Regions from separate parts of the Planococcus sp. 11815 genome, predicted to be linked through region 3. Evidence: riboswitches for the same ligand, from Rfam matches in the RefSeq annotation. Region 3 holds a riboswitch; each other region holds the start of a gene.
The links. A riboswitch is a leader RNA that binds a small molecule or an ion and turns the genes downstream of it on or off. The one in region 3 is predicted to bind S-adenosylmethionine.
Positions count from the first base shown of each region.

Region 1 (5,022 bases), 1.1 Mb from region 3:
CCGGCATCATCGGATAAAGTGATGAGCCCGGATTCATCGAGCAAGAGGAGTGCACGGCCCATGTTGGTCGCTTCATTCGGCATAGCGATTTGGGCTCCTTCAGGAAGTTCTTCGATGGATTCGTATTTGTCGGAATACAAGCCCATCGGCGCAATGACGGTAGAGCCGATCGGTACGATGTCGACATTGTGCTCTTCGACAAATTCATCGAAATACGAGATGGTCTGGAAGGCGTTCAAGTCGAGTTCGCCTTCAGCGAGTGCCAAGTTCGGCGCAACGTAATCCGAGAAGGTGATGATGTCGAGTTCGATGCCTTCTTCAGCGGCTTTGTCGCCGACATAATCCCAAATCGTCGTGTCCGATCCACTGATTCCAAGTGTCACTTTCGTGGTTTCGCCGGCTGAGCTATCGTCGCCACATGCGCCGAGAAGCGCGGCGATGCCTGCTGTTGCAAAAAGAGCTGTAATTTTTTTCACGATGAAATCCTCCAATGGTTTTTTAAAAGTGATTGTGCTGATGAATAAATCGCTTGATTGTATTTAATTGATGTGAATAAAAGGACTTAGCTCCGGCGCACTCTGCGGGACATGAGGTTGCCGAGCGATTGGACGCCTTGGACAAGGACGACCAGAATGGCGACAGTCAAGAGCATGACCAATGTGTCAAAGCGCTGATAGCCGTAAGTGATGGCCAAGTCGCCGAGCCCGCCGCCTCCGATTGCACCTGCCATTGCGGAGGCGCCGATTAAGCCGACGATGGCGATGGTCAATGCCAGGACAAGGGAGCTGAGCGCTTCTGGTATAAGGAAGCGGAAAATGATCTGGCCGGGAGAAGCGCCCATCGCCTGGGCGGCTTCGATGACGCCTTTATCGACTTCGAGCAATGAGTTCTCGATCAGCCGGGCGATGTACGGACCTGCATAAAATACTAATGGGACGATGGCTGCGGCGGTGCCGATCGATGTGCCGACAATGATGCGCGTCAATGGAATGATGGCGACCATCAAGATGATAAACGGAACCGAACGGAAGATATTGATGACGATGTTCAATACGTTAAAGACTGCTTCATTCTCGAGCAGATGCCCTTTTCTCGTGACGACCAGCAAGATGCCGAGCGGCAAGCCGATGAAGAGCGAGAAAACGAATGATGCACCCGTCATGTAAAGGGTTTCCCATAAAGCTTCTAAGATTTGCGATTGATCAACCTGCATGTTGCTGCACCTCCTCTACTTGGATGTTATCGTTTCGGATCGAGGCGAGTGCGCGGTCGATTTCTGCATGAGCGCCGTCGAACTCGACAATCAAGTTGCCGTATGGAATGCCTTGAAGTTCTGTAATGTTACCGAACAACACATTCAAATCGAGCTGGAATTCGCGTGACACCCGTGACATGAATGGCTGGCCGACTGAATTCCCGGTAAACTGCACCCGGTAGATCGGGCGTGTCCCGTCGTTGTGGCGGATCTGCTCAAGCAGCGAAGCCGGCAATTCATCGTTCATGACAGAACGGACGAACCGCTTCGTCGTCGCGTGCTGGGGATTGCTGAACACTTCAAATACGCTGCCTTGCTCGATGACACGGCCTTCTTCAAGAACGGCCACTTTGTCGCAGATTTCCCGGATAACGCCCATCTCGTGAGTGATGAGCAAAATGGTGATGTTGTATTCCTGGTTGATGCGGCGCAGCAGATCCAGTATGGACTGGGTTGTCTGCGGGTCGAGCGCTGATGTTGCTTCATCGCATAGCAGTATTGACGGGTTGGTGGCGAGTGCACGAGCAATACCGATGCGCTGCTTTTGCCCGCCGGATAATTGATCCGGGTATTTTTTCGCTTGGTCGGCAAGCCCGACAAACTCCAATAGTTCTGCCACTTTCCGATCGATTTCCGCTTTCGGGGTCTTGGCCAGAATCAGCGGCATCGCGATATTATGGTGTACGGTCTTCGAGTTCAGCAAATTGAAATGCTGGAAGATCATGCCGATGTCTTTTCGCGTATCGCGGATTTTGCGTGCGCTTAAAGTGGAAATGTCTTCTCCGTGGATGAGCACGCGTCCTGTTGATGGGCGCTCGAGCAAATTCACCGTGCGGATCAATGAGCTTTTCCCCGCGCCGCTAAATCCGATGACGCCGTAAATTTCCCCGGTCTCGACGGTCAAATCGATGCCGTTGAGCGCATGGACTTCCTGCTTGCCGGATACGTAAGTTTTCTTGACTGCTTCAAATTGAATCATGGTGTCCCTCCTGTGGCTGCAAATAACGATTCGAATGAGTGCGAACGAACACTTTCTTGGAATAACAACAAAAAGCCCTCTTTTTTCTTATACGCAAGAAAAAAGAGGGCTCCAAAATATGAAACCATCTCATTCTCATCTTCCAAATGCCGAAACATTTGCAGGAATTAGCACAGTTTTCGCTGATTTGCGAATCTGCTGCCGAAACGTCATAGGGCCTGTCCCTCGGTTTCTCTGGATAAGAAAGTGATGTAAGCTATTCAATTCGTGATTCCTACTCTATTTCGAAATAGAGAAAAAGTCAACAAGTTTGATAAAAAAAGTTTTGCGGAAAATTGCGTTTAATAGTAGTTAAAATTTTTAGAAAAATATGCTTGACTTTAAACCTGGATGTACCCTATACTTTTCCTCAAGCAAAAAATAACTGAATACTCTTATCACGAGAGGCGGAGGGAATAGGCCCTACGATGCCCGGCAACCAACAGGCTCATGTCTGGAAAGGTGCTAAATCCTACAGCGCGCATTTGCGCCGCTGAAAGATAAGAGGAGGCAAATCCGTATATGACGGCCCTCTTCTTTCTGAAGAGGGTCTTTTTATGTCCTCCTCAAAACGAACAAAACTATTACAAAAACAGGAGGAATTGACAATGACAAACTTCAAACCAGAAACTCTTCTATTACACGGTGGCCAAGAACCAGATCCAGTGACAGGCGCTCGCGGCGTACCGGTCCATAAAACGACTTCTTATGTATTCAAAGATACCGAGCACGCACAAAACCTATTTGGCTTGAAAGAAACGGGCAATATCTATTCGCGTATCATGAACCCGACAGTTGATGTATTCGAACAGCGCGTCGCACTTCTTGAAGGCGGGACCGCTGCAGTAGCTTTGTCTTCAGGGATGGCAGCCATTGCATTTTCAGTTTTGAACATTGCGGAAGCGGGAGACGAAATTATCGCCGACAGCAATTTATACGGTGGAACCTATAACCTATTCGCCAACACATTGCCGCGCTATGGCATTAACGTAAAATTCGTCGATGCGACAGATCCTGAAAATTTCCGTGCAGCGATTACCGATAAGACGAAAGCCTTGTTCGGTGAGATCATCGGAAATCCAAGCTTGAACGTGTTCGACGTCGAGCAAGTAGCTAATATCGCACACGAAAACGGGGTTCCGCTGTTGATCGATAATACTTTCGCATCGCCTTTCGTCAGCAATCCGATCGAATTCGGTGCAGACGTGGTCATCCATTCCGCCACGAAATGGATCGGCGGGCACGGAACGACGATCGGCGGCGTAGCGGTTGATGCCGGACGGTTCAACTGGGACAACCCGCGCTTCCCGAATTACACGGAGCCGGATGAAACCTACCATGGCATCCGTTTCGGAATTGATGTGCCGGAAGCGGCATTCGCGACGAAATTACGCGTCCAGCTGTTGCGCGATTTCGGCCCGTCACTCAGTGCGGACAGTGCCCATGCACTGCTTCAGGGACTTGAAACTTTGCACCTCCGGATTCCGCGCCACGCGACGAATGCGCAGAAGGTCGCTGAATATTTGAAAGACCATCCGCAAGTCGAGTGGGTCAATTACCTTGGCCTTGAAGGGCATCCATCCAAGACACTTGCTGATAAATATTTGAAAGACAGCTACGGTTCGATCGTCAACTTCGGCATTAAAGGCGGCAGGGAAGCCGGCCGCAAAGTAATCGATGGCGTTAATTTATGGTCGCACGTGGCGAATGTCGGCGATGCCAAATCATTGATCATCCACCCGGCGTCCACGACACACCAGCAATTGACAGCAGAAGAGTTGAAAAATAGCGGCGTAACGGAAGAATTGATCCGTTTGTCTGTAGGATTGGAAAACCACGAAGATTTAATCGCTGATTTGGAGCAAGCGATCCAAGCGGCAGTACTCGAGAACGCGTAAGGAGGGATTCGGATGACGACAGTATCCATCGGCCAGCTAAAACTTGAATCAGGTCAACTATTGCGTGAAGTGGAATTGGCGTATGAACGCGTCGGGGAAAGTTCCGCGCCGGCGATTCTGGTTTGCCACGCGCTGACGGGCGATCAATATGCAGTGGGTACTGCAGATCAACCGGGTTGGTGGGCGGGGTTGATCGGCCCAGGCAAAGCGGTGGATACTGGACAGTTCCAAGTCATCACGTTCAATGTGCTCGGGGGCTGCAGCGGTTCGACCGGCCCCCTTTCGATCAATCCGGAAACCGGTGAACCTTATCGAGCGTCATTTCCTGAACTGACCATTCGTGACATGGTAAGAGCGGAGCGGAAAGCCCTTGAAGCTTTGGGCATCAACCATTTGGCAGCGGTGATCGGCGGTTCTCTCGGGGGCATGAAAACCTTGGAATGGGCAAAGCTCTATCCAGAGTTTCTGGATACGGCCATTGCACTTGCTGTAACGCCTTATTATGGAGATTATGGCGTTGCATTCAATCACATCGGCATTCAGGCAATCGAAAACGATCCCGAGTTCCAGTCAGGCAATTATCATCAGGAAACCAGGTTGAAAGGATTCGAAATCGCGCGCATGGCCGGCATGGTGACGTACCGGAGCAGCCAATTATTCAATGGCCGCTTCGGTCGTTCACGCTGCGGGGAAGAGTTCGAAGTTCAGTCTTATCTGGATTATCAGGGGCGCAAATTGGCAGGGCGCTTTGACCCGAATAGCTACCTCGTTTTGCTGAAAGCCATGAACACACATGATGTGGAAGAGGCGGAATTAGCCGCCGAGCTGCTCTCAATCTCCTATAGCCACGA
Region 1 covers NZ_CP096991.1:2,773,738-2,778,759, reverse strand. The annotation lists gene M1Q06_RS13925 (MetQ/NlpA family ABC transporter substrate-binding protein) at 1-476, opposite strand, end outside; gene M1Q06_RS13920 (methionine ABC transporter permease) at 563-1,213, opposite strand; gene M1Q06_RS13915 (methionine ABC transporter ATP-binding protein) at 1,203-2,234, opposite strand; SAM riboswitch class I at 2,367-2,479, opposite strand; SAM riboswitch class I at 2,666-2,780, shown strand; gene M1Q06_RS13910 (O-acetylhomoserine aminocarboxypropyltransferase/cysteine synthase family protein) at 2,882-4,171, shown strand; gene metX (homoserine O-acetyltransferase MetX) at 4,184-5,022, shown strand, end outside.
Region 1: it holds a riboswitch for S-adenosylmethionine, as region 3 does, so the genes downstream of both, M1Q06_RS13910 (O-acetylhomoserine aminocarboxypropyltransferase/cysteine synthase family protein) here and M1Q06_RS03160 (bifunctional homocysteine S-methyltransferase/methylenetetrahydrofolate reductase) in region 3, are expected to answer to the same signal.

Region 2 (5,022 bases), 360 kb from region 3:
GGCGGATCAAACTGTTTCATAATGGCGATCAAATTATCGCGGGAAGTCACCGTTCCGTCGAAGTCGCAAAATATTACCGGTTTGTTCATACGGTCTCACCCCATAATGCTAAAGCTTTTTGTAATTCTTCTTGGTGTTTGGCGGCTTCTGTTAAAGGCTGTCCTTGAAGGGCGGCGTCGATCGCTTGGCGGAATGCTTTTCCGCCGGCAGCAGCGCCGTCCGGATGGCCATGGACGCCGCCTCCGGCATTGATGATGCTGTCGATGCCGTAGTCTTCCAAAAGCAAGGGCACGAGTGCCGGGTGGATGCCGGCAGATGGCACCGGGAAGCTGCGATTTAATGGACTGTTGCTGACTAGTTCGCGCCCGAGCTGCAATGCCGTTTGTTTCTCGAGTGCCACACTGCCGTAAGGGGATGGGAATAAGCTAAAGTCGGCTCCGGCTAGTCGTGTCAGTTTGCCAAGTGCCAGCGCCGTGGAAACGCCGTAAAAATCAGATGACGTGTAGGCGCCGCTGAATGCGGGATGTGCCATCAGCGGGAGTGCCACTTCTTCGTCTTCAGCTAGTTCCTGCAAGACGTCGAATCCGTAGGCATGGACATTGAACAATAAAGCATCCGCCCCGAGTTCACTTGCCCGCCGCGCCTTGTCGCGCAAGCTCGACGTCCGTCCGGATAAATTGACGGCATAGAGCGTGCGATGGCCGGTTTCTGCGTACACTTCGTCCAACACACGACGTGCTGCTAGGATGCGCTTGTCAAACGGCGTCAGCGGGTTGTCGAATAAAATCTCATCGTCTTTCACCAAATCGACGCCGCCGAGTGCCTGTTGACGGAGTTGATCTGATAAATAATCGAGGTCACGTCCGATGACGCCTTTAAAAATGCTCATGGCGAGCGGGCGCCCCGTGACGCCAAGCGTGTCGCGAATGCCGTCAATGCCAAAACGCGGGCCTGGGAACTGGCGGAGCAAGGATTCCTCAAAATCCAAATCAAGTAATTTGATCTCGCCATCGAGCGACAGCTTGCCAAAAACGGTCGTCAGGATGGCTGGCAGATCCGCTGAGAAATTGGCCGCCGGGTAATGGATTTTCAAATGGGCTTGGATGACTCCGTGCTTAGTGGGATGGGTGACGTGCGAGAATTCTTCGACCGACACGACGCGCCCTTTATGCTGTTGCAATTGCTGCTGCTCGAGCAATGGCAAATCGGTCCACGATCCAACCGTCAAACCGAGTGCAATGGCTTCTGCTTTTTTTTCGAATGAACCGGCTTTGCCGAATAATTGATATGTTGCGATAACACCGCTCATGAATAACCCTCCTGCTTAGTGGACATAAAAAAACCTCTTCACAAATAAGAAGAGGTTAAGAATTAACGCCTTCTTATTTCTCAGCCGCTCAATAAGTTGGCTGCAAGAATTAGCACCGTGTCCATGATTGGACCGGTTGCCGGGCTTCGTAGGGCTTGTCCCTCCACCTGCTCTGAATAAGAATAGATTATGAAATTGTTAGTGTTGCAAAGTAATTCTGATTATTTCATGGCAAACGGTATCTGTCAACGGAGAAAATCAAAAATATCTGAAAAATATCCACTTGCCAATTCACGGCGACCAGTCACTAGAGAATGGCATGCCCAAAATATTTGAGAAAAACGCCGAGGTCGCTTGGCGAAATTGACAACCCGAGTAAAGAACTAGTCTTTAGCTGGAAGAATTTCATTTTTTCGAAATATTTTATTGACAATGAATTCCGAATCATGCTAGGATTCGTTTCAGAACTTCATAATGTTGCATAGTAGCACTCTTATCAAGAGCAGGCAGAGGGGAATGGCCCGATGACGCCCAGCAACCGACCGTAATGCCGTTGTGAGACGGGGCGCTTTGGCGCCGGGATTTCGATCCCTTAAGGCACGGTGCTAATTCCATCAGAAATGTACATTTCTGAAAGATAAGAGGCATGGGATCTCTTATTCTGCGCCTCTTTCTTTCGGGAAAGAGGCTTTTTATTATTCTACAGAAAAGAGGCAAATAAATATGACACTTACAGCATCATCTACATACAAAGCATTGACTGAACAAGAAGCGATTCGCTTGGCACAAGAGTTGGACGTATTTGCACCTGAAGCTGCATTGCAAAGTGAAGAAATTGGAGACGGCAACTTGAATTACGTATTCCGCATCAGTGATTCTGCTACAGGGCAAGGGCTCATCATCAAACAAGCCTTGCCTTATGCGAAAGTCGTCGGCGAAAGCTGGCCGCTGACACTTCACCGGGCGACCATTGAAGCGAATGCCTTGAAGCTGCACGGCAAGCTCGCGAAGGAACGTGTGCCGGAAGTTTATGCGACAGATGCTGCGCTTGCTGTCACTGTTATGGAAGACTTATCGCATTTGGCGATTTTACGCAACGGCCTGATCGACGGCAAGCATTACCCGAAGCTCGCGGAACATATCGGCGGCTATTTGGCGCACACTTTGTTCTACACGTCGGATTTCGGCTTGCATCCGTTCGAGAAAAAGCGGCTTGCGGCTGAGTTTTCTAATCCGGAGCTGTGCAAAATCACCGAAGATCTCATTTTCACCGATCCGTTTTTCGATCACGAAACGAATGATTTTGAAGAGCCGTTGCGTGAAGCGGCGCAAGCGATTTGGGGCAACGAGCCACTGAAATTCGAAGTAGCCAAACTGAAGCGCAGCTTTTTGACGGAAGCGGAAGCACTTTTACATGGAGATCTGCACACCGGCAGCATTTTCGTCGACCAGCATGATACGAAGGTCATCGATCCGGAATTCGCCTTCTATGGACCGATCGGTTTTGATATCGGTTTGTTTCTCGCCAATTTGATTGTCCAGGCGATTACGCGAAGCGGCGAAGAGCGCGAACTGATTTTGCATGACATCACTCGCACATGGCAAGAGTTCGAGCAGCAATTTTCAGGTTTATGGGAAAGCGATGGAATCGAAACGTATAAGACGACGGCCGGTTACCGTGAATACGCCATCGGAAAAATCTTTCACGATGCGATCGGCTTTGCTGGGTGTGAATTGATCCGCCGGACGATCGGCTTGGCGCATGTCCGCGACTTGGACGATATCGCAGACGAGGCAACACGAATCGACCGCAAGCGGCAAACCTTGAAAGCCGGGGAAACATTGATTCAAACACGCCTGAGTTATCAGTCCATCGCTGAATTGGAATCGGCAATTAAGGAGTTGAGCAAATGACCATTCCGTTATCGGTCATCTGGAAAGATGAACAACTGACCATTTTGGATCAGCGTCTGCTTCCGCAGGCCGTCCAATATGAAACTCTTGAAACGTTGGAGCAAGTGCACGAAGCGATTTTCCAGCTGAAAGTACGCGGAGCTCCGGCGATCGGCATTGCAGCAGCTTATGGCTTGGCACTCGCGGCAAGACGGCACGAGACGGCAGACATCGAATTGTTTCGTGATCACGTAAAAGAAGATGCCGCCTATCTTATTTCTTCCCGGCCGACAGCAGTCAATCTGGCATGGGCCATCGATCGATTAGTAAAACGGATCGAACAGGCGGGGACGGTGGCACAAGCAAAAGCGCAACTGATTGAAGAAGCGCAGTTGATCCGCGATGAAGACGAAGCGGCATGCCGCAATATCGGCGAACATGCACTCGAGTTACTCGTAGATAAAGAAAAAATCCTGACGATTTGTAATGCCGGATCGATTGCGACAGCCAAATATGGAACCGCACTCGCACCGTTTCATCTCGGCATAGAGCGCGGGCGTGAGTTTGAAGTATACGCATGTGAAACCCGCCCGCTGTTCCAAGGGGCGCGCTTGACCGTTTGGGAATTGCAGCAGGCAGGAGTCGACGTCACGCTCATCACCGACAGTATGGCGGCGCACACGATTGCTGCAAAAGGAATCGAAGCGATTATCGTGGGAGCAGACCGCATTACAGCCAACGGCGACACGGCTAATAAAATCGGTACGCTCAACTTGGCGATTTTAGCACATGTATATGGCATTCCTTTTTATGTAGCGGCACCGGTGTCCACATTCGACCTATCCCTTGATACAGGCAACGCCATCCCAATCGAAGAACGGGCGGCAGAAGAAGTTATTGCTACTGGCACGCAACAAAACGCACCGGACGGAACGAAAGTGTTCAATCCAGCTTTTGATGTCACACCGGCAACATATATTACAGCGATCATCACTGAACGAGGCGTCATCCGTCCAAACGATAAACAAACAATCGAGACACAGCTTTATGCGGTGCCATCAAAAGGAGAAATGATATGAAAAACAAATCAGCATGGTTCATTTTATTTGGTTTAGTGTTCGCTATCTTACTTTCAGGATGTCAGCCAAAAGGTGAGGCGACCGCAGAGGAAACGGCTCCAGACGACCAGCAAGCGGCAGCGGACCATCCACTCACAGGCAAGAAAATCGCACTCATCATGCAGCAGAATCTCGGAACTTTTTCTGCACAGTATATTGCCGGTGTAGAAGAGCAAGTGGAAAAATTCGGCGGCAGCGTGACGGTCTTTACTTCAGACGGTGACCTCGCGAAAATGGCCTCCAATCTGGATGCATCGATCAACCAAGAATTCGATGCCATTTTGATTGACCACGGAACGAAAGAAGCGTTGAATCAAGGCGTTGGACGGGCGGTGGAACAAGACATCCCAGTCGTCGCTTTTGATGCAGGTGTGGATGTCGGTGGCGTAGTGTCGCTCGAACAGGGCGATCAGTTGATGGCAGAGTTGACGCTTGAAAAATTAGCTGCAGACCACGGTGGGGAAGCGAATATCGTCAAAATCTGGACAGCCGGTTTTGCGCCGATGGAACGTCGCCAACTAGCATACGAACAGTTTCTCACTAACAATCCAGGCATTCAGGAAGTGACGGCGTTTGGTGCCGCTACACAAAACACGGCGCTCGATACACAAGCGCAGATGGAAGCGGTGTTGAAACAATACCCTGAAGAAGGCGAAATTACAGCAGTTTGGGCGGCATGGGATGAATTTGCCAAAGGGGCGG
Region 2 covers NZ_CP096991.1:241,123-246,144, forward strand. The annotation lists gene M1Q06_RS01330 (2-hydroxy-3-keto-5-methylthiopentenyl-1-phosphate phosphatase) at 1-89, opposite strand, end outside; gene mtnW (2,3-diketo-5-methylthiopentyl-1-phosphate enolase) at 86-1,309, opposite strand; SAM riboswitch class I at 1,380-1,492, opposite strand; SAM riboswitch class I at 1,800-1,953, shown strand; gene mtnK (S-methyl-5-thioribose kinase) at 2,033-3,223, shown strand; gene mtnA (S-methyl-5-thioribose-1-phosphate isomerase) at 3,220-4,281, shown strand; gene M1Q06_RS01350 (sugar ABC transporter substrate-binding protein) at 4,278-5,022, shown strand, end outside.
Region 2: it holds a riboswitch for S-adenosylmethionine, as region 3 does, so the genes downstream of both, mtnK (S-methyl-5-thioribose kinase) here and M1Q06_RS03160 (bifunctional homocysteine S-methyltransferase/methylenetetrahydrofolate reductase) in region 3, are expected to answer to the same signal.

Region 3 (5,022 bases):
CCGCCATGTCTTCAAGTTCATCGCGGTCCGGGTTCGCCAGGCAAATATCAATGACGTGCGCCCCGTTCTTCACTTGGGCGCGTGCGATTTCCGCCGCTTCCTCGAACTTCCCTTCGATAATGAGCCGCTTGAATTTGCGCGAGCCGATGACGTTTGTGCGTTCGCCGACAAACAGCGGGCGCATCGACTCGTCGTATTCGAGCACTTCGATGCCCGACACCGCATGGCCATGGCTTGTTTCATTGCGCTCGCGCGGAGCCAGCCCATCGACCGCTTCACGCACCGCCGCGATATGTGCTGGCGTCGTACCGCAACAGCCGCCGACGACATTGAGCCAGCCTTTTTCAGCAAAGCCGCGCAGTTTTTTTGACAAAGATTCCGGCGTCTCGTGGTAATGCCCTTCCTCGTCGGGCAGTCCAGCGTTCGGATAGCAGCTGACATAGCCAGATGATAGTTCCGAAAGCGAACGCAAATGATCGGTCATGAATTCCGGCCCCGTCGCGCAGTTCAAACCGACAGAAAGCGGCTTGATGTGTTCGATCGACACGTAAAATGCTTCAATCGTCTGTCCGGCAAGCGTTGTCCCCATCGGCTCGATCGTCCCTGAAATCATCACCGGCAATTCCACACCGGTTTCTTCAAAGGCATCGCGTATCGCGATCGTCGCCGCTTTGACATTGAGCATATCCTGGCTCGTCTCCAAAAGCAGCAGATCCGCGCCCCCTTCGATCAAGGCTTTCGCCTGTACCTGGAAATCGGCTTTTAATTCGTCGAATGTAATGCCGCCTGTTACCGACAAAGTTTTCGTCGTCGGGCCGAGTGCACCCGCAACAAAGCGCGGCCATTCCGGCGTCGAATATTTCGCTTGGCTGATTTTGGCGATTTCGACCGCTTTTTTATTGATTTCCGCTGCACGATGGCCGAGCCCGTATTCATCCAAAACGACCGGCGTGCCGCCGAATGTGTTCGTGCAGATGATGTCAGCGCCCGCTTCCAAATAAGCGTCATGCACTCCTTCAAGCACATCGGGGCGCACAATATTCAAGTATTCATTGCAGCCGTCGTATTCTTCGCCGCCGAAATCCTCGGCAGACAGGTTCGCGTTTTGGATCATCGTCCCCATTGCGCCGTCGATGATGAGGATGCGTTTTTCGAGTTGCTGTTCAATTAGATGTTTAGGCATAGGCACGATCGCTCGCTTTCTTTAAATCTAGTTGTCGGATGTGGCGGATCAATTCCACCGTCATGTCGTAGCGCACAAATGGCGTGATCAAATAAATGCCGTTGAACAATTCCGCTGCGGTATCGATCAGTTCTTTCGCGATCTGGATGCCTTCCGCGGTCGCTTTGTCCTTGTCTTCGCCGCAAGCCCGCATGCGGTCGAGCGCTTCTTCGGACAATTTGATGCCCGGCACTTCGTTATGCAGGAAGTCGGCGCTTCGTATGCTCGTCAGCGGCATGACCCCAAGGAAAATCGGCGTGTCCAGATGCTTCGTCGCCTCGTGGATTTCGATGATTTTCTCTTTTGTATAGACCGGCTGCGAAATGAAATAATCCGCCCCGGCTTCGATTTTCTTCTCGAGTCTTTGAACAGCCCGCTCCACGACGCGGACGTTCGGGTTGAACGCGGCGGCGACAGAGAAATTCGCTTTTTTCCGGAGCGGTTTTCCGGAGAATGAAATGCCTTCGTTGAGCTTTTTGATGAGCTGGATCAATTCCATGCTTGATACATCATAGACGCTTGTGGCGCCCGGGAAATCGCCGACTTTTGTCGGATCGCCCGTAACGGCAAGTATGTCGTGTATGCCGAGTGCGTCCAGCCCCATAATATGTGATTGCAGGCCGATCAAGTTGCGGTCACGGCACGTGATGTGCGCGAGAGGTCTGACATCCTGCTTATGCTTAAGGATTGAGCCCATCGCCATATTGCTGATGCGCGGCGAAGCGAGTGAATTGTCAGCCATCGTGACGGCATCAACGCCTTCTGCGTCCAATGCTTTTGAACCTTCGAGGAATTTCTCGATATCCAAATGGCGCGGCGTATCGAGTTCGACGATGATCGTCCGTTCGGTTTTCGCTTTTTCGTGCAGCGGCTTATCTTTCAAGGCTTCCGCTTCACGGATAACGATCGGTTTTTTCTCTTCGACTTTCTTTTCGGTGATCGGCTGCAAATGGCCGATGCGTTTTTTCACCGCTTCAATATGTTTCGGCGTCGTGCCGCAACAACCGCCGATGAGGCGCACGCCTTCTTCACGCAAAAGCAGTGCCGCACGACCGAAATAATCAGCTTCTGATTCATAGACGATGCGCCCGTCTTCGATATCCAATAGCGAAGCATTCGGGTAAGCGGATAAAAACGCTTTTTCAGGCAGTTCGACGCCTTCGAACGCCTGAATCGTATGGTGCGGGCCGAGACGGCAATTGACGCCGACGATTTCCGCACCGAGCGCATCGAGCCGTTTCAATCCTTCGTTCAAGCTCATGCCGTTTTGGAGGATACCGGGCTCATGCATGGATAATTGCGCAATGAGCGGCGCATCGGTCAGTTTTTTCAGGTGGCTGACGGTCGCCGCGAGTTCCTCGAAATCGTAATAAGTCTCGAGCAATAAGCCGTCAGGGTCGCCCGACAACAAATGCTGGGCTTGCTGGTCGACCATGGCGACGATTTCATCAAGCGTCGCATCGCTTTTGCGGATGCCACGGATGCCTCCGATCGTGCCGACGACAAACTGCCCCCCGTCTTTTGCGGCTTTATTGGCGATGGCAATTGCCGCTTTATTGATCACTTCTGTCTGTTCTTCGAGCCCGTAGCGCGCCAGTTTATGGGCATTCGCCCCGTATGTGTTCGTTTGGATGATATCCGCACCGGCTGCGATATAGTCGCGGTGGATCTTCTCGATCACTTCCGGGCGCTGGATGTTCAATTCCTCGTTGCAGTATTCGATGCCGTAGGAGTACAACAGCGTTCCCATGGCGCCGTCCGCCGTCAGCATCCGTTTTTTCAGTTCATCTAATAACATGATTCGTCCTCCTCTGTCTGATTTTGCCGTGCAGCTGCGGACGCATCGATATGAAACAAAAAAAGCCTTCCATGAAAAAGAAGGCTTTACGATATCGGACTCGTTCCTTTTCATCTGCCAGGCGTGTGCCTGCTGGAATTAGCACCTGACCGCAAGCGGCTGGTTGCTGAAGCGTCATCGGGCCAGTCCCTCGACTTCTCTAGATAAGAATTCACTATGCAGTTTTCAGTATTCCCACATGATACCCCCTCCGGTGATTTGGGTCAAGGTGATTTATCAAAAAACAAAGAACTTTCTGTTACATTTCTGATCTCTACCAGGCATCCGGGACGCGCGGGTTGAATTTGGCGGCTTCGACGGTGAATTTATACCAAGTGAACGCTTGGCCGTCGATGATCCAGGTGATGTCGATGCGCCGCGGGATTTCGATGCCGTCGACTGTTTGCCATTCATGCACTTCTGCGATGCACGGCAAGCGCTTGGCATCTTCCCCGACCTCTTTATAGCGCATCGCGCGCGCCCGCTTCATGCGCCCTGTTTCATCAAACTCGAAAGTCACATTGGCGGTCGACCCGTTATAGGTCATTTCCGCTTCCACGGAACGTTCGTTGCTGTTCAAAAAACGCACGTATGGGCTGAATACTAGCCCAGGCAGCCAGGCCATCTCCATTAAAAAGCGCTGCAAAGCCGATTCATCGAGCTTGCCGTCGGGCATCGCCCGGTTGATCGGCACGAGCCCCGCGAAGCGGATGCGCATGCCTGCGCGGCCGTCCCGAAAACTGTCGGATCCTGTGACGAACAAACCATCCACTTTCATGCGCGCTTTCCAATAAAACGACGGCGGTTCAACAAAACTGTATTGCTCAGCGGTCGATTCGGTCCATTCTTCCTGGTCAGGCTTGGTTTTCATCCAGCCCACTTGCTTTACATAGACGCCCATCACTTGTTCGCGGCCGATTGCGCCGCTTGCTTCCAGCCATTTGGCAATCGGTTTCGGGAGATTGCCCGTTCTTGCCTCTTCCACCTCCCCGGCGTGACGGACTTCCGGCCACGTCGGCTTGACGAGCCGCGTCATGTCTTTGTACTTTCGGTAAGCTCCGAATACCCCAAGTGATGTCAATGCTAAAACCGGCCATCTGCGTTTCATGCCACATACCCCTCTCCGATTTTGCTGCGCACTTTGTTCCTTGCTATTCTCTTTCGACACGGCATTTATTTTCCCTGCTGGGCGCGGCAATAGAAAACGCCTCCGGAAGAGTGTCCTTCCGGAGGCGTTCGGTATTCATCAGTTTAGATTTTCAAGAGCCGGTTCAAGATATTTTTCAACGCCGGTCCCATAGTCTTCGAGTACAGCATCGTCAACTGGTCTCTGGGACTCGCCATTCCAAGGATGGCTTTTCATTAAAATAGGAAACTGAACATTAATCCAATGTAAGTCGCTGCGACAAACCCGAGACCGAAGATGAACGATAACCATTCGGGCAGCTGTTTGCGATATCTCAGCCATTGCAAGCCCAGGAAGATCAGGCCGATCGCCATCATCAAGAAACCGTCGATATTCGGCGTCCATACCGCATGGACCGGAAGATACTGCGGTCCTGCGACCCATTCGACAAATGGCGCACCGCCTTCCATGCGGAACGTTTCGTTGATATTATGCGGCGGAGCGAGCTTGCTCATGAATGCGGTGATCAATAACACCAACAGCAGAAGCCAGCTCTCCACTTTGAGCCAAGAGCGGTTCGGCTCATCGCTTCGGGACAAGACGGCATTGATGAACGCTGCAAGCAAGAGCGGCACAATGCTCAAATGCTTCAGCAGCAAGAGCTGTCCATAAGGTAAAATCCACGAGCTCGCGTAATCTTCCGGCGCCACGAAAAACAGCATGAGCCAGATGCCGCTGCCGATTAAAATGATCATCAGGACAACAGAAAACGGCGTAAACCATTTAAGAAATGCACGCCAATTGCGCCCGTCGCGCAAAAACCAGGCGATGTGGATC
Region 3 covers NZ_CP096991.1:598,102-603,123, reverse strand. The annotation lists gene metH (methionine synthase) at 1-1,183, opposite strand, end outside; gene M1Q06_RS03160 (bifunctional homocysteine S-methyltransferase/methylenetetrahydrofolate reductase) at 1,176-3,023, opposite strand; SAM riboswitch class I at 3,128-3,230, opposite strand; gene M1Q06_RS03155 (DUF6920 family protein) at 3,334-4,167, opposite strand; gene M1Q06_RS03150 (copper resistance D family protein) at 4,422-5,022, opposite strand, start outside.